Regions from separate parts of the Alteromonas sp. AWJ4_199 genome, predicted to be linked through region 3. Evidence: predicted binding sites of a transcription regulator. Region 3 holds the regulator's gene; each other region holds the start of a gene.
What was found. The regulator FliA, encoded in region 3, starts transcription of late flagellar genes. The targets are predictions, from matches to a motif close to CTAAAGNTNNNNNNNNNNNNGCCGATA.
Positions count from the first base shown of each region.

Region 1 (7,837 bases), on a different contig from region 3:
GATTCCACTACATTCAATACAGCTTAAGGGCTGTTCCCCGTTCGCTCGCCGCTACTAGGGGAATCTCAATTGATTTCTTTTCCTAAGGGTACTTAGATGTTTCAGTTCCCCTCGTTCGCCTCGTTAACCTATGTATTCAGTTAACGATACCTATAAATAGGTGGGTTTCCCCATTCGGACATCTGTGGCTCAAATGCATTTTGTCGGCTCACCACAGCTTTTCGCAGACTTACACGTCCTTCATCGCCTCTAACTGCCAAGGCATCCACCGTATACGCTTCGTCACTTAACCATACAACCCCAAACAGCCTTTTGACTTCTGTCTAAGTTATGTCGTATGCATGACAAGCTAATCGGAAGAATTGCCTTGCTATCAATAAATTGATAACAAGCAATTCAGTCAAGTAGAGTAAAAAGTTCATCTTTCGATTTCTCAGTTACTCAATTTTGATTGATTACTATTAATATCAGCTTTCCAAATTGTTAAAGAACATTCGATATTTCCTGCAAAAGCAGTACTTTCATCTTTAGAGTAAAAAACCCTAATCAATGCTTACTGAAACAGTAAATATTCATTAGGATTTCGGGTCCAACGTGACACGTTTCTATCTTTTCACCTTCCTTTATTAAAGTAAGGAAATGGTAGGCTTGGGCAGACTTGAACTGCCGACCTCACCCTTATCAGGGGTGCGCTCTAACCAGCTGAGCTACAAGCCTTCAGTAAACTTCGCTTATGCAAGCTCAGTGTCAAGTAGATGGTGGAGCTAAGCAGGATCGAACTGCTGACCTCCTGAATGCAAATCAGGCGCTCTCCCAGCTGAGCTATAGCCCCATAAACTTGTGTCGTTCTTCATTTTAAACAAGACTATCTGTGTAGGCACTGCATCAAGGCGTCTTTCGACGTAATGGTAAGGAGGTGATCCAACCCCAGGTTCCCCTAGGGTTACCTTGTTACGACTTCACCCCAGTCATGAAACACAAAGTGGTAATCGTCCTCCCGAAGGTTAGACTAACTACTTCTTTTGCATCCCACTCCCATGGTGTGACGGGCGGTGTGTACAAGGCCCGGGAACGTATTCACCGCAGTATTCTGACCTGCGATTACTAGCGATTCCGACTTCATGGAGTCGAGTTGCAGACTCCAATCCGGACTACGACATTCTTTAAGGGGTCCGCTCCACATCACTGTCTCGCTTCCCTCTGTAAATGCCATTGTAGCACGTGTGTAGCCCTACACGTAAGGGCCATGATGACTTGACGTCGTCCCCACCTTCCTCCGGTTTGTCACCGGCAGTCTCCTTAGAGTGCCCAACTTAATGCTGGCAACTAAGGACAAGGGTTGCGCTCGTTGCGGGACTTAACCCAACATCTCACGACACGAGCTGACGACAGCCATGCAGCACCTGTGTCAGAGTTCCCGAAGGCACCAATCTATCTCTAGAAAGTTCTCTGCATGTCAAGTGTAGGTAAGGTTCTTCGCGTTGCATCGAATTAAACCACATGCTCCACCGCTTGTGCGGGCCCCCGTCAATTCATTTGAGTTTTAACCTTGCGGCCGTACTCCCCAGGCGGTCTACTTAGCGCGTTAGCTTCGCTACTCACGACTTAAAGTCACAAACAGCTAGTAGACAGCGTTTACGGTGTGGACTACCAGGGTATCTAATCCTGTTCGCTACCCACACTTTCGCACATGAGCGTCAGTCTTTGGCCAGGGAGTCGCCTTCGCCACTGATGTTCCTCCAGATATCTACGCATTTCACCGCTACACCTGGAATTCCACTCCCCTCTCCAAGACTCTAGTCTGCCAGTTCTAAATGACCATCCCAGGTTGAGCCCGGGGCTTTCACATCTAGCTTAACAAACCGCCTGCGTGCGCTTTACGCCCAGTAATTCCGATTAACGCTCGCACCCTCCGTATTACCGCGGCTGCTGGCACGGAGTTAGCCGGTGCTTCTTCTGTTGTTAACGTCACGGCTAGCAGGTATTAACTACTAACTTTTCCTCACAACTGAAAGTGCTTTACAACCCGAAGGCCTTCTTCACACACGCGGCATGGCTGCATCAGGGTTTCCCCCATTGTGCAATATTCCCCACTGCTGCCTCCCGTAGGAGTCTGGGCCGTGTCTCAGTCCCAGTGTGGCTGATCTTCCTCTCAGAACAGCTAGAGATCGTCGCCTTGGTAAGCCTTTACCTTACCAACTAGCTAATCTCACTTGGGCCTCTCTTTGCGCCGGAGCCGAAGCCCCGTTTGGTCCGTAGACATTATGCGGTATTAGCAGTCGTTTCCAACTGTTATCCCCCTCGCAAAGGCAAGTTCCCAAGCATTACTCACCCGTCCGCCACTCGTCATCTTCTAGCAAGCTAGAAATGTTACCGTTCGACTTGCATGTGTTAGGCCTGCCGCCAGCGTTCAATCTGAGCCATGATCAAACTCTTCAATTAAATATATCGAAATATGAATCGTCGTTGTGACACTCTTAACGAGTGCCCACACAGATTGTCTTGTCTAAATTGTTAAAGAACGTTGCGACTTTGTCGCAATTCACTAGAAGCCGCTGCTTCTTTGTGACCCACCCTGTTCGAGTGAGTTGCGCATTTTACATCGTTTATTTTCGATGTCAACCATGTTTTTAAACTTTTTATTTGCTTGAAAACTTGGTTTCGCATTTGTTGCTAAGTTGACTTTGTTTTTCTCGAAGCCCCCTCAGAACGTGGAGCGCATTATAGATACCTCTTGAGAAAGATCAACACTTAAATTGGATTTTTTTGCATTTTAAGGCGCTTTTGGTGTTAACCGCTCATTTCTGCATCATTTCCATTGGCTCAATGCATCTTTCGACTAGTTTTTTCACATTTTATTGTTCAAATTGTTACAAATGAGTAAACTATATACAGCCTCCAACACCATAATAAACAATAGAAAGGTAGGTATATGAAAGTAGGCTTTATTCAATGCGCTGTAATTAGCGCTATTTTTGCAATTGCAGGGTATTTGTTATTTTCTTCTGCTAGTTTAAACGTCCATGTTCCACTTACCGTATCTGCAGCTCTGCTGATAAGCGGTATCGTTACTCCTTGGCTAGCGTCTCTTATTCAAAGTCCATCTTCCTCAGATGCCAGAGCACACACCAATAACGGATCAGTCGAAACTTTATATGTGGGTAATTTACCCTATAGAGCAAACGAGAACGCAGTAAAGGAGTACTTCAGTAGCTTTATTGAAGTGCAGTCGGTTCGTTTAATGAAGGATCGCAAAACTGGAAAAAGAAAAGGTTACGGTTTTATCGAGGTTGTCACAGACGACCTTAGTAGTGTTATTGATAAAACTAACGACTCAATCTTCCAGGAACGGACTTTGAAAGTTCGACCTGCAAAAGACAAAGTCGAACACGCGTAACTCTTATTCGTAGTTTTTAGTAATGTAAAAAAGCCCGGTAAGCTCTCGCTTCCGGGCTTTTTATTGTCATAAGCTTTAGCTCTCGCTGGTTTCAGCAGATTGAGGAAGGCCATCTAATAAAGTTTGGTTAAAAGAACGAAATCTATTTATAGCGGATATAAGGTCAGGAACCTGTACATCTTCCATCTCGTTAATAATACCAGCTATTAACGCATTATAGTCTTCACTACTTTCTAACTTACTTTCTGCGTTAGCAAAGGTATCCATCATCTTCTCTAGATATTGAGCGATTGGACTAACCACATTACCAAACTTCGCGTTGTCGCTTTTATCTTCGTTATAGTGCTGAATATTTTCGTATGTCTTTAGCACTTCGGTTTGCGTAGTCCTATTTAACTGTAGTGCGTAACCAACCAACTCTTTATCATCAAAGCCTAAACTCAGTGCTTCTTCAAATGCCTTGTCGATATCACCACTATAGAAGGTATCAGCTAGATCCTGCACCTGCCCAACTAAATCAGCTATCGATTCCAACTCATCTTCATCGAGTTCTCCTTTCAATGAAAAACTAATGCCGCTTCGCTCAAAATATTGATAAGAAGTTTGCTCAGTGTAAGACGCTGAGAAATTGCTTTCACTTTGCTCACCACTACCGTCAGATTGCTCTTGAGATGCCTGAGCTTGAAAATTAAGTTGCTGAGAAGCCTGGAAAGAACGCAGGCTTTCAAAACTAAAGCTCACTTCATCACCATCTTTAGTGCGAATCATCAAACTACCGCTTTTTTCGTCCGATGCTGCAACAGCTTCTAACGAAGACAACTGAACAGCATTAGGCTGCTGGCGTCCAAAGATATCGGTTTCTAGATCATTAATACCCGTATCAATAAGATCCCGGCTTTTCGTTATACCTTGCTCAATCTCTTCATTCATAAACCCAGCGAGATCTTTTTCAGCCATTGCGAAGCCACGGCTTACTCCTTCTCTTGCTTGGCTAAATAGCCCGGTCAGCTTTTCGTCGCTGGCACCTCCATCGGCTGCGCCGCGAATAACGCTACCCACGAACTTAAGTACGTTTCGGGCTACTTTTTCAAAATCGAATAAATCATTCGACTTTTCTTCAAGATTTTTCTCTTTCGTTTCTTGTGGTTTTTGCCCATCTATTTCCAACGCTTGATTAATATTGCTACTTACCACGCGCAAGCCGATACTCGTTTGGCTACTTGAAACAGATACTGAAGCCGCTTGTTGCTTCGAAAACTCAGCGGCTTGCTGCAATCCGTCTTGCTGCAACTGCTTTTTAAGCGCTTCATTTGGGTGAACCGTTGCCTTTTGATCTGCTTTCTGATCAACCTTTTGGTCTCCCATAAAAGCTTTAATTTGACCCACGTTCATAATTTGATCCTCACTATCCTCATTCTTATTATCGGCAAAGAATCAATATTGTTTAATATTAATACAGCATTTTTTTCTAAAGGCTACTTAGGCAATCACGCGTATTAATAATGAAGAAGTCGGGAGCGCTTGTTGCAGTTATTTTTTAAGGGACTACAATTCGCGACCTCAACAATGAATGGAGAATTTTATGACCACCACTGAACAACAACGCTACCAAGATCAGTTAGACGAAAAAGTAAATCGTCTCACCGCGTTGCTTTCTCCATTCAATGCCCCTGAGCTTTCTGTATTCCCATCTCAGCCAACACACTACCGCATGCGCGCAGAGTTTAGAGTGTGGCACGAGGGCGATGACTTATTTCACATCATGTTTAATCAGGAAACGAAAGAAAAATATCGTGTAGATAGCTTTCCCCCTGCATGTAAAGCAATAAACGATGCGATGACACTTTTGCTTGAAGAAGTTAGACCAAACGAGGCTCTAAGAAAAAAGTTATTTCAAATCGATTACCTTTCTGCGTTGTCTGGTGAACTTGTTATAAGCCTTCTATACCATCGTCAATTAGATGAAGAATGGCAAGTGGCAGCAAGAGAATTAAAAGCGACACTTGAGACTCACTTTCCTAAAGTAAACATCATTGGTCGCGCTAGAAAGCAAAAGATTATTATCGACAACGATTTTGTAATTGAGCGTTTACCAGTAAACGGAAGAGAATTCGCATTCAAGCATATAGAAAATAGCTTCACTCAGCCAAATGCCGAAGTGAACTGTAGCATGATTGAATGGGCTTTAGATTGTGTTAAACCACTCTCTGGAGACTTACTAGAAATGTATTGCGGTGCCGGTAACTTTTCACTTCCGCTAGCACTTCACTTTGATAATGTCGTAGGTACCGAAATAGCTAAACCTTCAGTGCAAGCAGCTCAGTTTAATATTGAGCAAAACGAGCTGAGCAATGTAAAAATTGTAAGGTTAGCCGCCGAAGAATTCACACAGGCTATGAAGGGCGAGCGTACGTTTAGTCGCTTAGAAGGCATTGATTTAAGCACTTATAATTTCACCACTGTATTGGTTGACCCTCCAAGAGCTGGATTAGATGAAGACTCGCTAAGAATGATTCAGGATTACGATAATATTGTGTATATCTCGTGTAACCCTGAAACTTTGGCGCAAAACCTTGAGCTTTTAAGTGAAACTCACGACGTTGCTCAATCGGCGCTATTCGATCAATTTCCTTTCACTCATCACATTGAGGCAGGTGTTCTACTTACACGCAAAAGCTAGTTTGCGTGTAAGTAAGAAAAAAGCTCACACTGAAATATAATTTGGAAGAACATTTGATGCTATATATTTTCCTCCTTGCTAGGCTTTCTGCGTAGCGCCTACTTGAACAAAGCGAAGCTGCGCTTTCACCCTTTCACCAATTTCGCGGCGAAGTTTATCGTCTGCTTCTAATGCTTCAGCTCCGGCACTGAACACCAGTCTTACCATGGCATCGGCTTGTAACTGGGCACAGGCGTACTCCACGCCTTGCTGTTCGATGATGTAATCAGTAAGTTCATCGATGAAATGTTGAATTTCTCTAAATACTGCTAATCGGTAAGCAGATGATGTACCGGTATGCTCGCGTAATAATAAACGGAATACGTTTGTGTTGGCCGCGATGAACTCCATGAAGGTTTCCACAGAGGTATGAATGACGCCGCCACCTGAAGCAATGCGCCTTCTAGCTTGACGCATAAGCTGACGAAGCGCTAAACCCGCTTCATCCACCAGCGTTAAACCCAACTCGTCCATATCTTTAAAGTGTCGATAAAACGACGTGGGAGCAATCCCAGCCTCTCGGGCGACTTCACGCAAGCTGATTGCCGATAAACTGCGGTTTTCATCTAGCAGTGAAAACGCGGCATGGATGATATTTTGACGGGTTTTTAATTTCTGTTCTTGTCGGCTCACGTTCGCCCCCTGTGTTCATTAACATTTAATGGTCTGATGATTTTTTAACTTTAGAGTCTACTGTCAACGTCATCTGAATAACCATTAACGCAATCGAACCTCGTACATCAAAGACTAACATTCCTAGTTTATCGCAACACGCCCTGATGGGGAAAGGAAAACAAAATCATCTCTTTTATAAACAAGGGTTAAACGTTAATTCTTACGTTTTAGCTACGTTTTTGCCACCCTAGGCTATAATTAAACTTCACACATGTAAGCAGAACTTATCTTGGTTTTGCTTGCCTGAAGCCTCGTAAAAAGATAAATTAGCGAACAGTTGTAAGCCAAGTTGTATAAAATGAAAAAACCTCCTCTTATCCTAACGAATGTGCTGGTATTTATAATATCGGGCGCAATTGCATTTATAGGTGTGCCGCTATGGGTGGCATATCAGGGTATCGATTGGGCAGAAATCGGTACCGCTATATTCCTATTCTATTTCACCGGCATGTCGATAACTGCTGGATATCATCGCTTGTGGTCACATAAAACCTACGATGCCAACATTGTAGTTCGTGTTGTATTAGCGATTGGTGGTGCCATGGCCCTGCAAAATAGTATTTTGCACTGGTCGTCAGATCATCGCGTTCACCATCGCCATGTAGATGACAACGACAAAGACCCCTACTCTGCAAAGAAAGGGCTTTGGTTTGCGCACATCGGCTGGATGTTACGCGAGTATCAAGCTAAGCGTTACGATGATTACAGCAATTGTAAAGATCTACAAAAAGATAGCGTTGTAATGTGGCAGCACAAATACTACTTGCCTATCGTACTCGCTGCTAACTTTGGTATCACTGGTCTGTTGGGGTATCTGAACGGCGACGTATTGGGCATGATATTAGTAGCTGGTGTATTGCGCTTGGTGCTAGTTCACCATGTTACCTTCTTCATTAACTCACTTGCTCACTTCTGGGGTAGTCAGCCTTACACTGATAAGAATACGGCACGTGATAATGGCGTTTTAGCATTTTTCACTTTTGGTGAGGGTTATCACAACTATCATCACATATTTGAGTACGACTACCGCAATGGCATTCGTTGGT
Region 1 covers NZ_JBSWUR010000001.1:3,068,823-3,076,659, reverse strand. Annotated here, with positions in the region: rRNA gene ACXAER_RS13530 (23S ribosomal RNA) at 1-292, opposite strand, end outside; tRNA gene ACXAER_RS13525 (tRNA-Ile) at 641-717, opposite strand; tRNA gene ACXAER_RS13520 (tRNA-Ala) at 757-832, opposite strand; rRNA gene ACXAER_RS13515 (16S ribosomal RNA) at 910-2,442, opposite strand; gene ACXAER_RS13510 (RNA recognition motif domain-containing protein) at 2,933-3,397, shown strand; gene ACXAER_RS13505 (DUF5610 domain-containing protein) at 3,473-4,789, opposite strand; gene trmA (tRNA (uridine(54)-C5)-methyltransferase TrmA) at 4,980-6,077, shown strand; gene fabR (HTH-type transcriptional repressor FabR) at 6,156-6,749, opposite strand; gene ACXAER_RS13490 (acyl-CoA desaturase) at 7,090-7,837, shown strand, end outside.
Region 1: a site for FliA is predicted at 4,819-4,845, ahead of ACXAER_RS13505 (DUF5610 domain-containing protein). Genes of this name have one in related genera too.

Region 2 (7,837 bases), on a different contig from region 3:
TTGATGATAAAGCGCTTGCGCCGTTGGCTGCGAAAGAGCTGAAACATACCCTTTTAATGTTTGATGCTTATCACGATGTGGAAGAAAAGCACAAAGCGGGTAACGAGTATGCCACTGACATCATCGAATCTTGGGCTGAAGGTGAGTGGTTCACGTCGCGCAAGTTAATGGACGATAAAATCACTTACACCGTGTTTAAAGTAACAGGTGAAACGAACACTGATGATTTGTCGCCAGCCCCTGACGCATGGTCTCGTCCAGATATTCCTCTGCATGCCCTGGCAGCTTACAAGATGCCACGCGAAGGTTTAGATCCAGAAGAGCCTGGTGTTAAAGGCCCAATGGCGCAAATAGAAGAAGTAAAAAGTAAGGGATACCCTGTTGCTTTCGTCGGTGATGTAGTCGGTACCGGCTCGTCACGCAAGTCGGCCACTAACTCTGTGTTGTGGTTCTTTGGTGAGGACTTACCGGGTGTGCCTAATAAACGAGGCGGCGGTGTGTGCATTGGTTCAAAAGTCGCGCCTATCTTTTTTAACACTATGGAAGATGCTGGTGCATTGGTATTTGAAGCCGATGTTGAAAAAATGAACATGGGTGATGTAATAGACATCTATCCGTTTGAAGGCAAAATCACCAACCACGAAACCGGTGAGCTTCTTGCAGAATACAGCTACAAGTCGAAGGTGATTCTGGATGAAGTGCGCGCAGGTGGACGTATCAACCTGATTATTGGTCGTGGCCTTACCGAGAAGGCGCGTGAGACACTAGGTTTAGGCCCAACGGATTTATTCCGTACGCCTGAACAGCCAAAAGACAGTGGAGCGGGTTTCTCGCTAGCGCAAAAAATGGTGGGTAAGGCGTGCGGTGTTGAAGGTATTCGACCAGGTACCTACTGCGAACCTAAAATGACAACCGTGGGTTCGCAAGATACCACGGGGCCAATGACCCGCGATGAGCTTAAAGACCTAGCCTGTCTTGGCTTTACTGCCGATTTAACCATGCAATCATTCTGTCACACCGCCGCTTATCCAAAGCCGGTGGATATAGAAACCCAGCACACGCTCCCTGATTTTATAATGAACCGCGGTGGCGTATCGCTTCGTCCTGGTGACGGCATTATCCATAGCTGGTTAAACCGCATGCTGCTACCTGACACAGTAGGCACGGGAGGGGACTCACATACTCGTTTTCCATTAGGTATTTCGTTCCCTGCCGGCTCTGGCTTGGTGGCGTTTGCAGCAGCAACAGGCGTTATGCCTCTAGATATGCCCGAGTCGGTACTGGTGCGATTTAAAGGCGATATGCAGCCGGGCATTACGCTACGCGACCTAGTACATGCCATACCGCTGTACGCCATAAAACAAGGTCTGTTAACGGTAGAGAAAAAAGGCAAAATCAACGCCTTCTCTGGCCGTATTTTAGAAATCGAAGGGTTAGAAAACCTTACTGTAGAACAGGCATTTGAGTTATCCGATGCATCGGCAGAGCGTTCGGCAGCAGGTTGTACTATTAATCTTTCTGAAGCGTCGATTGCTGAATACTTGCGTTCAAACATTACCATGCTTCGCTGGATGATTAATGAAGGTTACGGCGACCCGCGCACATTAGAGCGCCGAGCGCAAAAAATGGAAGAATGGTTAGCCAACCCAGAATTAATGCGCGCCGATGCGGATGCTGAATATGCGGAGATTATCGAAATTGACCTTAACGATATTAAAGAGCCTATCGTTTGCTGCCCTAACGATCCGGACGACGCGAAAACCTTATCTGACGTTGCAGGCGACAAGGTAGACGAGGTATTCATTGGCTCGTGTATGACAAACATTGGCCACTTCCGTGCAGCCGGCAAATTGCTTGAGCAATACAATAAAACGCTGCCTACCCGTTTGTGGATGTCACCACCGACTAAGATGGATAAGGCCCAGTTAATGGAAGAGGGGTATTACAACATTTATGGTCGCGTAGGCGTGCGCACCGAGATGCCGGGGTGTTCACTTTGTATGGGTAACCAAGCTAGAGTTGATGCAGGCACCACTGTGCTTTCAACATCTACTCGTAACTTCCCTAATCGCTTAGGCGATGGGGCCAATGTATATTTGACCTCAGCTGAGCTCGCTGCTGTGGGTGCTATTGTAGGGCGCATCCCAACTGCTGAAGAGTACATGGAATACGCCAGCAAAATTAACGCAATGTCGGGTGAAGTATTCCGCTACTTAAACTTCGACAAAATGCCTAGCTTTAAAAAGGCAGAAGAGGAAGCGAAAGCGCGCATTATTCCAACGTTGAATGTTGCTTAAAATAGTGTATAAACTACAAAGCCGGTTGCCTACGTGGTGACCGGCTTTTTTTATGGCGAAAAGGAATGTCTAATGGGAAAATCTTTCTTTATTGTTGCTGCACTTGTATTAACCTTAGGGTGTGCAAAAGCGCAGGTGGACCCTGTATCGCCACTGAATTCAGTGGACTTCGAATCCATTACACTGAAGATAGGTGGCAAGCACTATGAAGTTGAGTATGCCAATACCTTTGAGCAACGCGCGCAGGGCCTTATGTTTCGCAAAGCCTTGTGCGAAAACTGTGGTATGTTTTTTAAGTTTTCTAGCCCTAAATTAGCGGGCATGTGGATGAAAAACACCTTTGTTCCCCTAGACGTAGCATTTATCGACAGAAATGGCGTAATAACGGATATAAAACCTCTCACTCCCCATAGTTTGGAGTCGGTCGGATCATCGAAAGAGGTACTTTACGCGTTGGAAATGAACCAAGGGTGGTTTGCCGAGAATAATATTAAAGTAGGCGACCAAATAACGATTGATTAACCGTGCAAAAAGCACGGTTGCTGCTAGCGAAAAGCTAGTTTTATTCTGGAGTTAAATATAGTGACAAATGCCTTATCGATAGCTAAGTTCGGTGGAACTAGCGTAGCGAATTACGAAGTAATGCAAAACTGCGCCCGAATTGTTGCCGGTAATGAAAATACACGCATTGTGGTAGTGAGTGCTTCAGCAGGGGTAACAAATCACCTTGTTAGCTTAGCGCATACTCCAATGACGCAACAGCAAATTGAAGAAACCTGCCAAGCCATTGTTGATATAGAACACGCTATTCTCAATAAGCTTAAAGACAAAGATGCAATAGAGACCAAACTTAACGATTTGCTAGAAGAAATGCGTAGCTTAGCGTTTCACGAAGAAATTCTTCACCGCGATGATTTGAAAGATCAGCTGCTATCTATGGGTGAGCGAATGTCATCATTGATGTTCTCATCAGTACTTGCAGAGCAAGGCGTGAAAACCATGAACTTTGATGTTCGCAAAGTACTTCGTACTGACAGCGAATTCGGTGAAGGCGCGCCTCAAATAGAAGAAATTGAAAAACTTGCCAAACAGTTGCTGGCGCCCGAAATTAAAGACGCTATTGTAGTTACACAAGGCTTTGTTGGTGCAGATGAAGAAGGCCGCACTACAACGTTAGGTCGTGGTGGCTCTGATTTTACGGCTGCACTACTTGCTGAAGCGCTTGATGCAGAATCGTGCGAGATTTGGACTGATGTAACGGGTGTGTACACAACTGATCCGCGCATTACTCCTGCTGCCCATCCGCTGCCTGAACTGAGCTTTGAAGAAGCGGCGGAAATGGCCACCTTTGGTGCTAAAGTGTTGCACCCTGCCACTATGGAGCCAGCTCTACGTAAAGACATTAAAGTGTTTGTAGGGTCAAGCAAAGAGCCTGAAAAGGGTGGTACATGGATTGTGCGTGATTGTGAGCACGAACCACCGTACCGTGCTATTACTCGCCGTAAAGAGCAAGTAATGGTGACAGTGAAAACACCGAAAATGATGTACGCGCAAGGCTTCCTACAGCAGGTATTTGCTATCATCGCTAAGCATAAGCTGAGTGTTGATTTGGTAACAACATCGGAAATCTCGGTATCTTTTACTCTTGATAACCCAGCTAACTCTGTAGCCCAGCGTTTGAATAAAGAGACCATCGCCGAGCTTGAAACTATCTGTGACGTTAAAGTGGAAAAAGGTTACGACCTTGTCACTGTTGTAGGTAACAACATGCAAACGGCAATTGGAGTTTCTAGCAAGATTCTATCTGCGGTATCTGATTTCAATCTGCGTATGATTTGCTTTGGTGCTAACCCGCACAACTTATCATTCTTGGTCAACGAGACCGACAGTGACGACGTGGTTCGCAAGCTGCATTCGGCATTGTTTGAATAAGTCTAGGTTTGCGTAAAGCGTAAAAAAAACGGTCGCCTCAAGGCGACCGTTTTTTTTATTACTCTTAGAATATTAAACTTTAAACTGCCTGATAGACTGCTGTAGCTCTTCGGCAAGACGTGCCACTTCATGGCTAGACTCAGATGTTTGCTGTGCACCCGAAGTTGTCTCTTCTGCAATGCTCACAATAGTTTCAAGCTTTTCACTGATTTCTTGCGATACCGTATTCTGTTCACGGGCAGACTGCTCAATTTGAGAGCTAACGTCATGGGCTTTGTGAACCGCGTCGGAAATAATATCTAGCGCTTGCGTGGCTTTTTCAGTTTGTGCTACACATGCTGCAGTTTGCTCTTTACCTTGATCCATCACAGATACCGCTTTTTCAGCCCCAGCTTGAAGCACTTCAATCATGGCGTTGATCTCTTGCGTCGACTCCTGTGTTCGGCTCGCAAGGGTTCTCACTTCATCTGCAACTACCGCAAAGCCTCGCCCTTGTTCACCTGCACGGGCAGCTTCGATAGCGGCGTTCAATGCAAGTAAGTTAGTTTGGTCGGCAACACCGCGAATAACGTCAAGAATGCCACCAATGCTCGCGCTATCTTGATGAAGCTTATTAATAACGTCGGCTGCTTCTTGTACATCTCGAGATAGGATTTCAATAGTATTTTTGTTCTCTAGCGAGATTTGGCGAACATTTTCAGCTTCAGCATCTGCATGGCGAATCTGGCTAAGTGTGTCTTCCGCACTTTGCACAACAAGCTGCGAGGTTGAATGCATTTCTGTTGTAGCTGTTGCGACCTGGCCAATTTGTGATTTCTGATCCTGAATAGAGTGGGTGGTTTGTGCCGTCACTGCTGATGTTTGTTCCGACGCTGCAGCTAGCTGCTCTGCCCGAACATTGATGGCGGTAATAAGCTCTTTGAGGTTGCCAATTAGCGTATTACAGTTTCTTGCTAATAGCCCAAACTCGTCTTGTGCTGAATCGTCTAGGCGATGAGTAAGGTCACCTGATGAAGCAACAGTGAGTAGCTCGTTTACGCGATAAAGTGGGCGTGTAATTGCGCGAACTGTGACGTAACCAATGAACGCTGCAACAGCAATAGAGATGATTACAACAACGATAACAAAGGTGTTACCTGTTGTAATAGCACCATTTACTTGGCTCTCTATATGAGACGCTTTTTTATCAGCAAGATTAAGCAGGTTTTCAAGTTCGATAACCCCTTGAGTGATATTTGAATCTGAAGCGTTAAGTGCCTTTTCTGCGTCATTTCTACGCTCTAGGCGATCGACATGAAGCTGTACTACACCATCATTAGCTTTAATGGCGTTGATGGCATCGTTAACCAAGTCGTTAATATCATCAAGCGTACCTGAATCATCACGACCGCCCGCAGCTTCAACCATATCGCTTAGCTGGGTAACCACCTTTTCAACGACAAGATCAACTTCGTTACCTAATGTCTGCGAACGTACTAATGTCTCGGTTTTTATATATTCATATGAAACAGTTAAAAGAGAAAGTAGTGAGGTCTCAAGCTGGCCGCCGATCTCAGCTGCACGTCTAAGATTAGGATCGCGCTGCACTGAATCTAAGTCCGAAAAATCCAAAAGGTAGGTGGAGGCATCGTCTGCGTTATCTTCAGCATCACCTAGTCTGTCTTGTATATTGTTGCGCAAGTCGAGGTACATTTTGTGATTCTTGTACATAGCCTCAACATTAGTGATATACGCATCATAAGATTCACGAACACTGTTTAACGTGTTTCTTAGCTCTGGCTCATTACTAACGGCTTGCGCTAGCTTGTTGTACTCATTTTCAAAGGTGTCTTGGGCAGAGTTAAATGACGCTCTTTTGTTCTTAAGATCACTTAAATCTTCTTCGATATAGCTTTCGAAGGTAAGTCGACCCATATTCAGGAAGCTTGCTTTGAGTGCATTACTGCCTGCTACCGTGGGCAAGGCAACGTCATTTACTTCCTCTGTTGCAGAGCCTATGGAATTGAGGTTATAAAGTGAGACAACACTTATAACGATTAGAAGTGCGCTAATCGCTACAAATCCCCCGATTACGCGTGTGGCTACCGTTATTTTCATCGGAACTCCTGGATGAGTGTTTTTTATTTTTATCCCTAACGATATTACCCGCCTCAGCTAACAAAATATAGCACTTATAAAGTGATGCATGCTTGAATGCTGAGCAGGTAACGAAACATCATCGTTACTTTTACAAGTAAGTGTATCGGCTACAAAGACTTAATGTTTATTTTATTTAGCACTTAAGTCTGATTGTTATTACTGGTACAACCAGTTTGACCGAAAAAAGCAGGCTCTTCCGCGGATAAGTTTCGTATCTGTAGGCGTGTATATAATAATGATTCTATGCCGGTACGCTAATCAAAGTTGCGGTATCTAAATTCAATAGCGTCATACTTTGCCCCCACACGTAGCCAGTATCTAAACCAACAAACTGTGAGTTATTTGTATGTCCTGATAGCGCGGCCCAGTGTCCGAAAATTACTCGCTGGCTAGTTGTGAACTTTGTGTTTTCTATTTCAAACCAAGGCTTTAAGGTGCTATTAGCACTACTAGAAACAGTACTAGGATGAGACTTATTGTCAAAGTCGAGGGTGCCATCGGTATGAACAAACCGCATGCGCGTACACGCATTCACAATAAAGCGCAGTCGCTCGTCACCTTTAAGTTTATCTGACCAGTTGTAGGGTGTATTTCCGTACATCTTTGAAAGAAAAGTGGCGTAATCAGCGGACTTAAGGATGTTGCAAACTTCATCACTAAGTGAAACGCACTCATCAATAGACCACTTAGGATAAAGTCCCGCGTGGACCATCACAGAGTTTTCATCTAATTTCATCGCTAGAGGAAACTGCCGCAACCAATCAACCAGTTCGTTTAAATCCGAAGCGTTAAGAAGCGGGTCTAACTTATCTGACTTTTTGGCTTTACGGATGTCGTTAACAACGGCGAGTAAATGTAGGTCGTGGTTACCTAAAACACTATTAAACTGGCTGCCAAGAGATTTCAGAAAGCGCAATGTGCTAAGCGAATCTTCTCCTCTTGCAACCAAGTCACCGACAGCAAACAGCTTGTCGTTTGTCTCGTCAAATTCTACTTTATCCAATACGCGACGAAGACCGTCATAACAGCCCTGAATATCGCCAATGACGTAGGTGTTACCTTTAGACATAGAAACCTTAATGAAGAATGCTTGGAATGGCTAGGCGAAATACGTTTATAGGAACGCGAAAACGCTCACCGCTTTCTAGTTCCATTACATAGTAGCCTTCCATATTGCCAACCGGTGTGTCAATGACTGCGCCACTGGTATAGTCAAAATGTTCACCAGCTTTCATTATAGGCTGTTTTCCTACCACTCCATCACCCTCTACTTCTGACGTTTTACCGTTAGCGTCGGTTATCTTCCAATAGCGACTAAGCAGTTGGACGGTATGCTCACTATTGTTTTCAATAGTAATGTGGTAGGCAAACGCGAACTGCTTAGAATCTGAGGGCAGGTGGTCAGGAAGGTGACGGGTTTTCACCCGCACCTTTATATCAAGTACATCCATAGAGGAACTTATTGCTCT
Region 2 covers NZ_JBSWUR010000001.1:1,533,872-1,541,708, reverse strand. Annotated here, with positions in the region: gene acnB (bifunctional aconitate hydratase 2/2-methylisocitrate dehydratase) at 1-2,297, shown strand, start outside; gene ACXAER_RS06720 (DUF192 domain-containing protein) at 2,370-2,819, shown strand; gene lysC (lysine-sensitive aspartokinase 3) at 2,880-4,229, shown strand; gene ACXAER_RS06710 (HAMP domain-containing methyl-accepting chemotaxis protein) at 4,302-6,326, opposite strand; gene ACXAER_RS06705 (symmetrical bis(5'-nucleosyl)-tetraphosphatase) at 6,610-7,437, opposite strand; gene apaG (Co2+/Mg2+ efflux protein ApaG) at 7,445-7,819, opposite strand; gene rsmA (16S rRNA (adenine(1518)-N(6)/adenine(1519)-N(6))-dimethyltransferase RsmA) at 7,828-7,837, opposite strand, start outside.
Region 2: a site for FliA is predicted at 6,470-6,496, ahead of ACXAER_RS06710 (HAMP domain-containing methyl-accepting chemotaxis protein). Genes of this name have one in related genera too.

Region 3 (7,837 bases):
GGGCAAAAGAGATACCTGTCATAACCTTGGCGCCAGAGTTGGAACAGATGTTGCACCAGTCACTTCAAGCAGGTGGCGAAGACGGTGCTGGCATAGAGCCAGGTCTGGCAGACAAGCTGCAGAAATCATTGCAGCAAGCCAGTCAGCAGCAAGAGTTAGAGGGAGAGCCTGCGGTACTCCTTACCTCTGGAATGCTACGACCCGTACTGTCTCGCTTCTTAAAGTATTCGGTTGTTGGGCTTCATGTTCTTTCTTACCAGGAAGTGCCTGATGACAAACAAATAAAAATAGTCAGTTCGGTCGGTCAATAATCTGACACTGGGTGATTGGAGAGGTTGCAATGAAAATTAGACGTTTCTTCGGCAAAGATATGCGTGAGGCGTTAAGCCAGGTTAAAGCTGAGTTGGGCAGTGACGCCGTGATCATGTCAAATCGCAAAGTTGCCGACGGTATTGAGCTTGTTGCAGCCTACGACAAAGAGCCTGAAGCTAAGCTTTTCACGCCTAAGGCGGCACCACAGACCGCTGCTAAAACGCCTGGCCAAAAGGCTGTGCCTAGCTTAAGTGAAATTATTGGCGACGATGGTCCTGATAGCTTAAAAGCCTTGTTGGAAAAGCAGCATGGTGGAAACACAGTTGCAGGCAGTTCTGCACAACCAGCACAGCCAATGTCAACGAACGCTAAGCACGCCAACGAAATTGCATCTCACTTAGATTTTTCAGAAGCGTTTATCGACGACCTTGAAACACAGTCACCAGTACAAGATGCTATCGAGCAACAGACTTTTCCTGAGCATCAAGCGTCAAGTATGGGTGAAACTTCTGTATCCCAGTCTGCTGAACTAGCTCAAATCAAAGAAGAGTTAGCTTCACTTCGCGACGTATTGCAGTATCAAGTTGCTGACCTAATGGAAGCGAAGAACAAGCGTCAAAAACCTGTTCATCAATACTTGGTCACGCGATTAACCGATATGGGTTTGAGTAGTGCACTTGCAACTCAGCTGATTAGCTATACACCGGCTCATTACAACGAACGTGACGCGTGGGTATATCTTCTTAACCTATTGGCTAATCGCATAAATGTTACCGGAAACGATATACTTAGCTCACAGGGTGCGGTTGCATTAGTCGGGCCTACTGGTACAGGTAAAACAACCACGGTTGCAAAGTTAGCCGCCCGCTACGCACAGAAATATGGTGCAGAATCGGTGGCTATGATTACTATTGATACGTATAGAATTGCAGCCTATGAGCAACTAGCGACATACGGAAAAATTATTGGCTGTACTGTGCGAAAAGCGCAAACTAGTGAAGAACTTGCAGATTTATTGTTCCAACTTCGTCATAAGCGACTAGTATTGATTGATACAGCAGGTTTTAGTCAGCGTGATAGTCGATTAATTAAGCAAATTAAGCAGTTCGATAATGGCCAAATGCCAAAAGTTAAAAAATATTTGGTAGCGCAAGCCAATACGCAATATCCGGCTTTGCAGAGAATCATTCAAGCGTATGACGATATTGAACTAAGTGGCTGTATTTTCACAAAGTTAGATGAGTGCTACTCTTTAGGAGAGGTACTTAGTGCAGCGGTTGAATACCAACTACCGGTTAGTTATGTCACCGATGGTCAAAAAGTGCCTGAAGACATTAAGATTGCAGAAGCGAAATCTTTAGTTTCCGCTGCTGCAAAGCTTTATAAAAAGTACGGTTTGAATCATACTAGTGGTAACAACGCAATTAAAACAGCATAAGCAGTATGATTGACGATCAAGCGAGTAGCTTAAGAAAAATGAAGCAATCACGGTTAATCAAAGTAATCGCCGTCACCGGTGGTAAAGGTGGCGTCGGTAAAACAAATATTACGCTTAACACTGCTATCGCCATGGCGAAGCAGGGCAAGCGTGTAATGGTTCTTGACGCGGACCTTGGTCTTGCAAACGTAGATGTGATGTTAGGCCTGCGAGTTGAGAAAAACCTATCTCACGTACTCTCTGGCGAGTGCACGTTAGACGAGGTTTTAGTAACCGGCCCCCACGGTATTAAGATTGCTCCCGCCACATCTGGAACCCAGTCAATGGCGGAACTCTCACCCACACAGCACGCTGGCTTGATAAGAGCGTTTAGCGAGCTGCGTTCTCAAATAGACGTATTAATAGTCGACACCGCTGCTGGCATTTCAGATATGGTATTAAGCTTTTCTAAAGCCTCCCAAGATATCATGGTGGTGGTTTGCGATGAGCCAACATCACTAACTGATGCGTATGCGCTGATAAAAATCCTTAACCGTGAGCACGGTGTTTTTCGCTTTAAAGTTGTGGCCAATATGGTTCGCGATGTGCGAGAAGGTCAGGAATTATTTAGCAAATTAAGCAAAGTGACAGGGCGTTTTCTTGATGTTGCACTAGAATTAGTGGCGACGGTGCCATTTGACGAAAATATTCGCAAGGCTGTGCGTAAGCAAACAGCTATTGTTGATGCTTTTCCTGGCTCTCCTGCAGCCGTAGCGATAACCAAGCTAGCAAACAGGGCGCTTACTTGGCCTATTCCAGCGCAGCCTGGAGGTCACTTAGAATTTTTCATTGAACAATTAGTTGCAGAAAAAGCCGTAGGAAGTCAACGTTGAACAGCAAGGCCGCCGCTTATCAACAGCAAACAGATAAATCGCAGTTAGTCGAAAGACATGCGCCTCTGGTTAAGCGAATTGCGCACCATTTGATGGCGCGACTGCCTGCGAGTGTACTTGTTGATGACCTTATCCAATCAGGCATGATTGGCTTGCTAGAGGCCGCACGGAATTTTGACGGTTCTAAAGGCGCAAGCTTTGAAACATTTGCAGGTATTCGCATCCGCGGTGCCATGCTTGACGAAATACGCAAAGGTGATTGGACGCCACGTTCTGTTCACCGCAATGGTCGCGCGATTACTGAGGCGATATCTCAGGTAGAAAGTGAAACTGGGCGTGACGCAAGAGATTCTGATATTGCTGACAAGCTAAATGTAAGCTTGCAGGATTATCATCAGATGCTTAATGAAGTCAATGCTGGAAAGTTGGTGGGCATTGAAGATTTGGGGGTGTCGGAGGATGTGATCACTACAGAGCAAACTAGAGGTAGTGATGCACCGCTGGAAGATTTGATGCAAGGGGCTTTTCAAAAAGCGTTGGCCCATGCAATCACGACATTACCCGAGCGAGAAGCGATTGTTCTTTCACTTTATTATGATGAAGAACTAAACTTAAGAGAAATAGGCGAGGTTCTTGACGTAAGTGAGTCGAGAGTCAGTCAAATTCACAGTCAAGCCATGTTAAAACTCAAATCACGAATGAAGTCGTGGCAAGCTGACGAAGAATAGAGATTAATAACAATTAACCCCTCAGTGGAGGCTATTTTGGATAAAAGCATGAAAATTCTCGTGGTCGATGACTTTTCAACCATGAGACGCATCATCAAAAACCTACTCAAAGATTTGGGTTTTGCCAACATTCAGGAAGCGGATGACGGAAGCACTGCATTGCCAATGTTACAACAAGGCGATTTCGATTTCGTAGTTACTGACTGGAACATGCCTGGCATGCAGGGCATCGATTTACTACGCGCGATAAGAGCAGATGATAAGCTTAAGCACTTGCCTGTGCTTATGGTTACCGCTGAAGCGAAGAAAGAGCAAATTGTTGCCGCCGCGCAAGCGGGTGTTAATGGCTACGTCGTTAAACCTTTCACAGCAGCAACGTTAAAAGAAAAATTAGATAAAATATTCGAACGTTTAGGTTGATCCAGACGCTCAACAGATAAATGAGGTTTACTGGATGTCAATGAATGTAAACGTTCCAATATCGTTGGAAGAAGCAAAGCAACTTGTCACTTATCTTGAAGAGGGTGACAAGACCTCTGCTAATGCACTACTTGAAGCAGTCTCAATGAAAGAAAATGTTGAGTTGTTTGCTGAGGTAGGAAAGTTAACGCGTCAACTTCACGACGCATTGAACAACTTCCAAATAGACGATCGCATCAAAAATTTAGCTACAGACGATATTCCCGATGCACAGTCCCGCCTTACCTACGTAATTGAAGAAACTGAAAAAGCTGCTAATACTACTATGGACGCCGTTGAGGCGAGCATGCCGATAGCTGAATTGCTTTCGGAGCGAATCGAGAAGGTAATGCCAGAGTGGAAAAAGCTGATGAACCGCCAAATCGAGTTGGGTGAGTTTAAGGTTTTATGTGCAGACTTAGACGAATTGTTGGAAGACGGTTCGAATCAGTCAGCTAAACTTACACAGTTACTTACTGAAGTTTTGATGGCACAAGGTTATCAAGATTTAACTGGGCAAGTTATTCGTCGCGTAATTGACCTGGTTAAAGAGGTAGAAGAAAGCCTTGTAAACATGTTGACCATGTTTGGTGAGCGTGACGGTGCAGAACAAACTAAATCATCTAGCGTTAAGGCCGATAAGGTTGATGGTGTAGAGGCAGAAGGCCCAATTATTGATGCCGAAAAACGAGATGACGTCGTTTCAGGCCAAGATGATGTTGATGATCTTTTGTCTAGCTTAGGTTTTTAGGGGAGCGGGTGCATGTCGTTTGATGTTGACGAGGAAATATTACAGGACTTTCTAGTTGAGGCTGGAGAGATACTTGAACAATTACAAGAACAGCTCGTTGATCTTGAGAACAATCCTGAAGATGCGGATTTGCTAAACGCAATTTTTCGCGGTTATCACACGGTAAAAGGTGGTGCTGGTTTCCTTTCTCTTACTGAGTTAGTTGAAATTTGTCACGGTGCTGAAAACGTTTTTGACGTCATGCGCAATGGCCAAAGAACGCTAACGCCTGAGTTAATGGATATCATTTTGCAAGCCACTGATGTGGTGGTTGAAATGTTTGAGCGAGTGAAAGCTCAAGAGCCACTAGAGCCGGCGGATGCACATCTTGTCGACCTGTTACACAAACTCAGTCGCCCAGAATCTCCAGATGAAAACATTTTCGACAATGCAAGTGCACCCGAGCAAGAAGTTGTCGCGGCTGAGCCCGAGGTTGTTGCAGAAGAGCCCGAGCTAACTATAGATGAACCTGTGCCTGCTGCGTCAGATAGCAGTGAAAGTAGCGGCGGTATAGAAGAAATTACCGAAGACGAATTTGAGGCTCTTCTCGATGAGCTTCATGGAGGTGGTGCTCCAGGACAAGCTTCATCAACCAATACAGAACCCGCCAAACCGGAGCCTGAGCAAACGTCAGCACCAGCGGCGAGCACTGACAGTGATGACATTACTGATGAAGAGTTCGAGGCACTGTTAGATGACCTGCACGGAAAAGGTCAGTTTGGTGGGGACGAAAAAAGCGCACCCGAGGCTGCACAAGCGTCAACTCCGCCAAGCAGTGCAGGTGATGAAGAAATCACAGACGATGAATTTGAAGCGCTACTCGATCAGCTTCATGGCTCCGGTCAAGGGCCTACTAAACAAGGACCTGGTGCAACGGCACCTGAACCTCCTGTAGATAAAGCGGCCACCGAAGCTGTTCAAAAAGCAAAACAATCAGCGCCTAGTGCAGCGGCAGCGCCTAAGGCGAACCCAGCACCGAGTGCAGCAAAAACGAGCAAAGCAGCTGCGCCAAAAACGGCTGCCAAGAAAGATGATAAGAAAGGCGCTCCTGCTCCACCGCCTGCCGAGACGACGGTACGTGTAGATACCAAACGCTTAGATCAGATTATGAACATGGTCGGCGAGCTAGTTCTGGTTAGAAACAGACTGATAAGCTTGGGTATCAACAGCAACGACGAAAGCATGTCGAAAGCCATTGCTAATCTAGATGTAGTGACGGGTGACTTGCAAGGTGCGGTAATGAAAACCCGCATGCAGCCCATTAAGAAAGTTTTCGGGCGTTTTCCTCGCGTTGTACGTGACCTAGCAAGAAGCTTAAAGAAAGAGATTACCTTAGAGCTTGTGGGTGAAGAAACGGATTTAGATAAGAACTTGGTTGAAGCATTGGCCGATCCGCTTGTGCATTTGGTTAGAAACTCTGTTGACCACGGAATAGAAATGCCAGATGACCGCGCGGCCGCTGGTAAGCCTCGCATGGGTACGGTTCAGCTATCAGCATCTCAAGAAGGCGATCATATTCTTCTTACTATCGAGGACGACGGTAAGGGTATGGACGCGGAAAAGCTAAAAGAGATAGCTATTAGTCGTGGCGTACTAGACGCGGATGCAGCCGCACGAATGTCAGATGTTGAAGCGTTTAACCTTATTTTTGCGCCAGGCTTCTCAACGAAGACTGAAATTAGTGACATTTCAGGTCGCGGCGTCGGCATGGATGTAGTTAAAACCAAAATTAATCAACTAAACGGTACCGTCAATATCGATTCGCAACTTGGCAAAGGCACGCGATTAGATATTAAAGTACCGCTAACGCTAGCAATTTTACCTACATTAATGATTGTTGTAGGGAAACAGACCTTTGCGTTACCATTAGGTGCGGTGAACGAAATAATAAATATGGACATCAAGAAGACCAACACGGTGGATGGCCAGCTCACAATGATAGTTCGTTCGAAAGCAATTCCATTGTTCTTCCTTGGCGAATGGTTGATCCGAGGCCCCAAAAACATCGATAAAGAAAAGGGGCACGTAGTTGTGGTGCAAATTGGTACGCAGCAAGTTGGATTTGTCGTTGACGCGCTCATAGGCCAAGAAGAAGTAGTTATTAAGCCCCTTGACGCATTGCTACAAGGTACGGCGGGTATGGCTGGTGCAACAATTACTTCAGACGGTGGTATCGCACTAATTTTAGATGTTCCGAGCCTGCTAAAACGGTACGCGCGTAAACCCATCAAGTAAGGCGATGAATTAACGGGAATGATAATCCATGGTCTTTAAAGTCCTAGTCGTGGACGACTCGACCTTTTATCGCCGTCGAGTGCGAGAAATTCTCGATGGCGATAGAGAGCTTGAAGTTGTTGGAGAAGCGAGAAATGGGCAAGATGCATTAAACAAAGCGGAAGCACTTAAACCAGATGTAATAACCATGGACGTTGAAATGCCAGTTATGGATGGTATTTCAGCCGTTAAGGTTATTATGGATAAACGTCCAACGCCAATTTTGATGTTTTCCTCGCTAACGCACCATGGCGCACAGGCTACGCTTGACGCGCTAGAAGCCGGCGCCCTCGATTTCTTACCAAAGAAGTTCGAAGATATTGCGCAAGACAGGAAAGATGCTTCGCGCTTACTTTGCACTAAAGTTAGGTTAATAGCGCGAAGAGGGCTAGGTGTAAAGCGTCCTTCTCTTCGCACAATGGAAACTCGAAAACTTCCTGACAACGCGCCAAAGCAAGCTTTTTTCAAAACATCGGGGTTGCTATCTGGTCACAAAGATGCTGATAAGCAACCTACTGTTTCTTCAGTAAGAGCAACCGGGAAAAAGTACGCATGTTTAGCGGTAGGGGCGTCCACGGGAGGGCCGGTTGCACTGCAAAAATTGCTTTCCCCCCTGCCGGCAGAATTCCCTTACCCTATATTGTTAGTGCAGCATATGCCCGGAACTTTTACTACTGCATTTGCACAGCGTTTAGATAGCAATTGTAAAATTAAAGTAAAAGAAGCAGAGCATGGCGATATCTTAATGCCTGGACATGCCTACCTTGCTCCTGGAGGAAAGCAGATGCTGCTTGAAACAATTGGCAGCAATAAGCGAATTTCCATCGTTGATGCCAGCCAATCTGATAAGGTGAGTTACAAGCCAAGCGTTGACCTGACGTTTAGCTCATTAGCTAAAGTCTATGGAGGCGACGTACTTGGTATTATCTTAACGGGAATGGGTGCTGATGGAAGAGAAGGGTGC
Region 3 covers NZ_JBSWUR010000003.1:190,254-198,090, reverse strand. Annotated here, with positions in the region: gene flhA (flagellar biosynthesis protein FlhA) at 1-311, shown strand, start outside; gene flhF (flagellar biosynthesis protein FlhF) at 341-1,750, shown strand; gene ACXAER_RS17955 (MinD/ParA family protein) at 1,756-2,622, shown strand; gene ACXAER_RS17950 (RNA polymerase sigma factor FliA) at 2,619-3,350, shown strand; gene cheY (chemotaxis response regulator CheY) at 3,387-3,770, shown strand; gene ACXAER_RS17940 (protein phosphatase CheZ) at 3,805-4,560, shown strand; gene ACXAER_RS17935 (chemotaxis protein CheA) at 4,573-6,834, shown strand; gene ACXAER_RS17930 (protein-glutamate methylesterase/protein-glutamine glutaminase) at 6,863-7,837, shown strand, end outside.

Region 4 (7,837 bases), on a different contig from region 3:
AGGTCTGCTAAGAAAAAGGGGATAGCGCCAAGGCCACCGTAGCCCGTCCACCATCCAGCTGTTGCTACTGATGAGGCAGCAGACATACCATCTTTATCTTCTTTTTCAATACAATCAATACGAAAGCCATCAATAGCAATATCTTGGGTGGCAGAAGCAATGGCGATGAGTAAACCAATCAAGGCTACGTAGAATAGGTCTTGGTTTGCGGTAAGTTGGGACATGGCCAGACACAGGAAAACAACAGCGCTTTGCATCAAAAAGATCCAACCGCGTCTTTGTCCTAACAACGGCGGCTTAAGCTTATCGACAAGGGGCGACCATAAAAAATTAAATGAGTAGGTGGCGAAGATGATACCGAAAAGACCAATAGCCGAACGCGATAAACCTTCATCTTTTAGCCAAGCCGATAACACTGAACCAATCATGATCCAAGGAAAGCCGCTGGAAATGCCAAATAGAAAAATCGCTAGATAGCGTTTGTCGTTGAACGTTTTTAATGCAGTAAGCAATACTTCGGCCTTCGGCGTTGACTCAAAAGTGTATTGAGCCATGAACCATTGTGTTTAGCAATAAAACTGTGGGGGCATGATGAAATTTTAAGCGATACGTTTTAACCCAAGGGGGGAGTATACCGTTGTAAGTGAGCGGAAATTAGGGGCGGATCCCGACGCAATCCAGAGGGCAGTGCCCTAAACCTTCCAGAAAGTTAACACAGTTTGTTAACTCATCAACAAGAAACTGGTCTTTTGTTAGTTTATCTTCATTCCAGTAATGCACTTGATGAAGCAAATGCCAAAAAACACGCTCTTTTTGCGTATATGGCTGGGTTAATGTGCATTCAATTTGCCCCCATTCTTCCATACTATCCCAAAAGAATAGCTCGATCTCCTCGATAGGAAGCTCTCCCTGCCAAAATGCTCGCAAATAGAAACACAGCTGTTTCGCTTTGTTATCTACAAAATCTTGAACATTCACAAGCCACTCAACCGTCGTTGTTTGCTAAAAAATAGTATAGTCCATAACAAGATTACCATTGACTTCAGCACCCCATTATTCGTGTGAATAAAGGTAGGTAACTGTTTTGGATACTGATTTAGCCTAATCCCAAGATTGAGGAATTACCAGCCTAGATGTCTGGTCCAGCCTATAGTGCTATTTGCAACCATTTGAATATAAGACGTTTTTTCAATCGCCTTTATACTAAAGATTGAAGAATTATTTGGAATGATAACTTGCCTGTAGTGTAACTTTAGTTCATTTTTCGCTCTAACTTTTCTTTTCATTGTGGTGATGCCCTCCCAGTCATTGAAGTCGCTGAGGGTTAAGTCGAGCACAGGAAAGTTCGCTTTCGCTATGGTATCAATCACTAAATTGTTTGTATTTTCCTCTGGCCAAAACGGTGAAATAGCCACAAACGTGTCAGGCTGTAAATTAGGCTGTGTTTCTATAGAAGACAGGTAAGTGGTAGCAAGCATACCTTGCGCGATTACCATGCGATATCCGGTTTTGTCTTGTAAATAATTATCTAAAGCGTTGAGCTGCAATGTCAGGGCTTCTGTTGCCGCTTCAAAGTTGAGGTATTGCGTCAGTTGGTTACTTCGAGGGTGAATGACTAGCGCAGTTTCAGTCGGTGACGAGGCTTCCTCTGTCAACATTTCGCTGTCCTGTTCACCACTGGTTTCGGCGTTAGACGAGCTTATGGGCATATTGAAAGGGCTTATGATGACGTTCCAGCCTTTATCAGCAAGCATGTTAGCAAGGCTATTTCCTTGCGCCAAAGTAAGGCTAGACGGAAAGGGTTCAGTAAGCACGATAGCAACACCTAAGGGAAGCGGTGTTTTTGACTCAACTTCAATGATTGGGGCTTCCATTTCGCCTATCATAAGGGCTTTTACTTCACCTGGCAGATAAGCATTTTTTACGTCCGTAAAAAAGTCGCAATGAGCCGTCATAGGCAGCAGCGAAACAATCAATGCATAGGTTAAAAGGAGAGCGTGCCTTTTCATAAAAAATGGTATGCCTTTAACTATCACCTTGATACGGACAGTTTTGCCAGCATCAAATCAGTTTATAAACGAATTCGTTCTATTAAGATTATCGGCAACGCCCTTTAAAACTAAAATAATGTTGTTTAATAAAGGCCGAGACGCATTAAGGGGCTACTCAATGCGCTCTGAAAGTGGAGGTGGGCAATACGGACTAAAAGGGATGGTGACATTAAAGTGCAGCCAATGACCAAGTATTGGGTGGGAAAAACTCAAGCTTTCTGCATGTAGCTGTAAGCGAGAGGCCATGGATAGCGCTTCTTCATGGGCATAAAGTCTGTCCCCTAAAATAGGGTGGCCTAAAGCAAGCATATGCACGCGCAGTTGATGAGAGCGACCTGTGATGGGATAAAGGGCAACTAAAGAGTAGGGCAATCCATTTTCATCATGGTTACGCTCGACAACGTCAAAATGCGTCACTGCTTTCTTACCGCGCTCGAAATCTACCATTTGCTTCGGTCTGTTCGGCCAGTCGCAAATAAGGGGAAGGTTAACTTCTCCGCTGTCTTGTTCTACATGCCCATGAACTCGGGCGAAGTAACGTTTTTTAGTTTGCCGAAGTTCAAACTGTTTCGAGATATGGCGATGGCTGTCTTTATTGAGCGCCAGCACCAAAATACCTGAAGTCGCCATGTCTAAGCGATGTACTACTGTGGCGGTGGGATAAACACGGTTCACCCGGCTGATCAGCGAGTCTCGGTGCTCTAATGCCTTTCCTGGCACGCTTAACAGCCCGCTAGGCTTGTGCGCTACCACCACATCCTCATCTTGATACAGGATATCAAGATAAGGCGTCATAGGCGGGTTATAAACAAAACTCGGGTTTGCCATTATGTACTCGTTACTTCAACGTTGTTCTTTCAGTGCTTAACATTTTGCATTTACGGGTTGTTCACCACAATACGTATTGCGTCTAGCTGAACATCAGCTTCCTGAATGACCTTATCGAGCGCATTCATTTGCGTTTCAATAAATTCAATTTCGCTATCGCGCACAGCAGGGTTGCGCTTTTGAAGATCGCGTAAGCGCTGTATTTCATCATTCAATGTGCTATGCATATCGTTAAGGGCATCATGCTGCTTTTGGTTAGCTTGCTGATGAGCAAGCTTACGCGCCTTTTCTATGGCAAGCTCAAGCGGCTGTTGCAAGGCTTTTAGAAGCTGAGCCGAGATCTTACGTCCAATTTTACGCTTAACGTCGAAGCTTAATTCAGACGGGTTTCCTTGCGCATCTAAACACACTCGCACAGGCGTTTGAGGTAAGAAGCGACCCAACTGAAGCGCTTTAGGCGCTTGCGCCTGCAGCACAAACAACGCCTCAACCCAATAAGCGCCTTTTGGCAAAGACGGCTCGGCAATGAAGCCCATGCTGCTCTTTCCGTGTACGTCGGTGAGTACTACGTCCATGGCGGTATGCACAAGTGGATGATCCCAACTTAAAAACTGCACGTTTTCTAGCGTGGTGGCAACACGGCGCTTGTAAGTAACCGTCATGCCTTCTGGGTCAAGACCTGGAAGCTGGCTCACCATCGACTCGGTTGGCATAAGAATAAAGCAGTCATTGCCTTTTTCGTCCTGCTGAACACCAATAGCATCGAATACGCGACCCATAAAGCGCGACAAATCTTGTTCGCTATCAAGGGTAATAATGTCTTCAAGCAGTTGTTCTACGCGGCCCTCTCCCGAAGCATTAAGCTCTAGAAGACGATCGCGACCGGCTTCAAGCTGCGCCACTAGCTGACTGTTTAGCGTAACACTCATGTTCACAAGCTCGTCAAGGGCGCTCATATCGTCAGGGTGTAAGCAGGCGCCAATAAGCAAAGGCTTAACGTCGTCGAACACGCCAGAGCCGGTTGGGCAGGTCTTCTCAAAAGCATTCAGCCCTTCGTGATACCAATCTAGTAATACGTGCTGCGCGGTTTTCGCTAAATACGGCACGTGAATTTGTACGGTTTGGGTTTGGCCAATACGGTCAAGGCGACCAATACGTTGTTCAAGCAGATCTGGCGTGATAGGCAAATCGAACAGCACCAAATGGTGAGCGAACTGGAAGTTACGACCTTCGCTACCAATTTCACTACACAGTAGAATTTGTGCGCCGTCTTCCTCATCAGCAAAATAATGGGCCGCCTTGTCGCGTTCAACAATGCTCATGCCTTCGTGGAATACACTATGGCGAATTCCGGTTTGCGTGCGAATAACCTCACCTAATTCTTGCGCTGTACGGGCGCTTGCGCAAATAAGCAGAATCTTTTCTGGCTTAACGCTTTGCATGAAATCAAGCAGCCATTCAACGCGCGGGTCTTGCTTGGTCCAGCTGTTAACCACGCTTGCCATACGTTCAGGATACAGTGAATAGGTTAAGTCGCCGCCACTCACGGCATCTGAATAAACCTCGGGCAAAGCCAGTTCGTAAGCGCTTAATTTACGCATCGGAAAGCCTTCGATATTGGCGCGGCGGTTTCTAAACAGCATACGACCTGTGCCGTGACAATCGATAAGTTGGTGCAGCAACGCATGGCGATTTTCCGGCGCACTTAAATCACCCGCATGTTCCATTACGTCAGGCGCGAATTCTGCGAGTTTGCTGCGTTGTTTGTCGTTAGGCTCGGCGTCTGAAAGTAATGGCGCTACCGCATCGGCCAGTTGGCTGTATTTCGATTCTTCATCTAAGAATGCATCGTAGCTATGGAAGCGAGCCGGGTCGAGCAGGCGCAAGCGGGCAAAGTGGCTTTCGTGACCAAGTTGATCAGGCGTGGCGGTAAGCAGTAATACACCAGGTGTTTGGTTTGCCAGCGCTTCCACACAAAGGTATTCGGCAGAGGGAGCCTCACTTGACCACGCAAGGTGATGGGCTTCATCGACAACCATTAAATCCCATCCTGCAGCTTGAATTTGCTGCTGGCGTTTTTCGCTCTTGCTTAGGAAGTCGATACTGCAAAGTACCAGCTGGTCGTTTTCAAATGGATTCACAGCGCTCGCGTTAGACGTTTCGTCATCTTCTAAGCCTTCGCTCTTTTCTATGGCTTCGCAGCGACTTTCATCGTAAATGGCAAACGGAAGGTTAACGCGGCGAAGCATTTCAACTAACCATTGGTGCATGAGCGAGTCTGGAACCAAAATAAGCACGCGCTCTGCACGGCCTGTTTTAAGCTGCTGGTGAATGATCAACGCGGCTTCAATAGTTTTACCAAGGCCTACTTCATCGGCAAGTAATACGCGAGGCGCGTGTCTGCCGCCTACCTCTGACGCAATGTGAAGTTGGTGCGGAATAAGCGATATGCGCGCACCTGCAAGACCAATGGTGTTTGAACGTAAGTAATCGTATTGATGATCTAAAGCACGCTCGCGCAAATCGAACCATTTAGGGTTGTCTAATTGCTGACTAAACAGGCGCTTTTCAGGTTGGTTCAAGCGAATGTGGCTGTCTAGCATGGTTTCAGGTAATCGCGCTTGCGCTTTGGTGTCTTCGCGAAGCCCGTGATAGATGAAAAGATCTTGGCTTTCTTCTTTTTCAGTAATGGTCATTTCCCAGCCGTCTTGGCTTTTGACCGTTTCGCCAATTTCAAAAATTAGTCGCGTAAGCGGCGCATCTTGCTTAGTATACTTTCGCGCTTCGCCTGTTGCTGGATACAACACTTCAACTGAACGGAAGTCGCTACCAATAACGACACCTAACCCCAGCTCTATTTCTGTGTTGCTTAACCAACGCTGACCAACTGAAAATTGACTATCTGAACTCATAAATCACCAACCTATTTTTCGGGGGCGGTATTGTACGCATTGCGTTGTGATAAGTCATTAATACTAGACCATTGGTTGTCATTTTTACTACATGGGCGAAGAGGGGGTCTGATGCATCTGAAAAAGGTTTTCAATTCCTTGAATGGCTTTTGCTGCATCATCACTCGTTGCACTGTTGATGGCTTTTATAAGCTCAGGTGCATGGTATCGTTCTAACAAGTTTAAGAACGTCGCTGTGCCAGGCGGCATACCATTATTCACTGCTTTTTGAAGTCGCTTCCATACAGTGAACAGCGACTCCTCACCTAACGTTTTTTGTTGCACCACGCTATCGATGGCGCGGTGCATTATCATCCCGCATGAATAATAAAGATTGAAGAGCCCGTTTTTATAAGCACGAGCCAGCGTTGTCTTCGCCAGCCCTTCAGTACAGCTCTCGAAAGCGCGGGTCATTCGGCTTTCAACGTAGCTATTGACGTCTTCGTAGAGGAAGTTCATGGCGATTGCCGCAAAGTAGTCGGCGTTGCCCTCGTGCAGCCAAGACTGCTCCTCGTTTTCTGATACACCTTCGGTACTGCCGGGCTGATATAAATGGGCGACTTCGTGAGCAAAGAACCAAAGTGTTTGGTTAACAAAGCTGCTGTTATCGGCCTGCTCATTTAAGTCTTGTCTGTTCCAATGCATAAATATCTGGTTAGGTAGTGTGCCGCCTTGTGTAGAGTGATCGTTTACGTTTGCATAAGAGGCAAGTAACATGGGCTTTTCGCCCTTAAGCGGATTAAGAGAATGGGAGAAAAACGCCATCATGTTGGGTATATCTTCTTCTAGCGAAGCTTTAATGTTTTCAGGAAGCCCGGGATCAATTAGGGCAACTACATCATCGGTAATAATTGGCTGTTGCCTACCCACATACACGGCTCTTCCATCATTGTTATCTGTCCACGACACGCTGCTTTTCATTACTTTGCCATTCAACACTATGTGCTCATCACTGGGAACATTGAGTGTCAGCTGCCATTTGTTATCTTCTTCAGTACAGGCATTAGCACAAGCAAACAGTCGCCCAGAGTGAAAGGCATTTCCACCATCAGAAAAAGGAGAAAATGGTGCGTAATCTTTTCCCAAGTGTTTATAGGTGGGCGTCAGTAAAAATGACACGGTAGAGAGGGGCTTGCCTGACTTCGAGCGCACAAGCTCTTGGTGTTTGACGTTATCAAAGACGATTTCTATGTCGTTGTCTTGCGCGAACCAACGTGTTGTTCTTGATGTATCTGGGTTTCTAACAAAAGCCAGCGTTTTGGCTGGCGTAGTTAATGTGTAAGTGACTACCCATTTTTCAGACGTGTCAGCCGTGCTTTTCTCAATGTTGATTAGAATGGTAGAAAGGGAAGAATCATTGTGCGCTTGGCTATTCGCCCATGCAACTTCAACGTTAAAGCACGCTAGTAGCGCTAACGTCATGCTTATGGCTGTTTTTATTTTTGTGATGTTAAGCCAATTCATAGCTGATCTTTCCCTGAGTGTTATTAATTTAAACGCATCCACTTTATTGGGGGTTGTGGCATTGGGTTAGCCCCCGTGTTTAATTCACTGCTTCAACAAGTACACCTTAGCGTATTTGGGTATTAAAAACGCAGTTAAAACTACGCTAACTGTCGTTAAAGTGTGAGCATTTGTTACGAACCAAGTATGCCAGTTTCTTCTTTTTATCAAAATGGAGCGCTGTGCTATCTCATATAACGTGAAGGGACTGTTCGCCGCTTCTCACTTGCTCTAACGAAAAATAAAAAAGAAAAAACAGTGCTAAATCTCAAAAACTGGATTATGGTGGAATTAAGGGTTCGCTAATTTAACAAACGAACCTTTGAGGCAGAATGAGTAGTACTGCTTCTCAGTCGACGCGAGTAGGGGAAGAAGTCCTGTTTCGAGCGGCATTCTCCTACAACCGTAACTGTAGCTTGTTAGCGCGTGCGTTCATAAATGAACAATACGTCTAACCTGGCTTTATTTACCGGAGTGAAGGATGCCAAAAAAAAATTCTACCGA
Region 4 covers NZ_JBSWUR010000001.1:1,669,883-1,677,719, reverse strand. Annotated here, with positions in the region: gene ACXAER_RS07270 (AmpG family muropeptide MFS transporter) at 1-554, opposite strand, end outside; gene ACXAER_RS07265 (hypothetical protein) at 655-978, opposite strand; gene ACXAER_RS07260 (DUF3530 family protein) at 1,122-2,009, opposite strand; gene rluA (bifunctional tRNA pseudouridine(32) synthase/23S rRNA pseudouridine(746) synthase RluA) at 2,163-2,879, opposite strand; gene rapA (RNA polymerase-associated protein RapA) at 2,930-5,791, opposite strand; gene ACXAER_RS07245 (gluzincin family metallopeptidase) at 5,879-7,294, opposite strand; gene ACXAER_RS07240 (PhoH family protein) at 7,815-7,837, shown strand, end outside.
Region 4: a site for FliA is predicted at 2,099-2,125, ahead of ACXAER_RS07260 (DUF3530 family protein). Genes of this name have one in related genera too.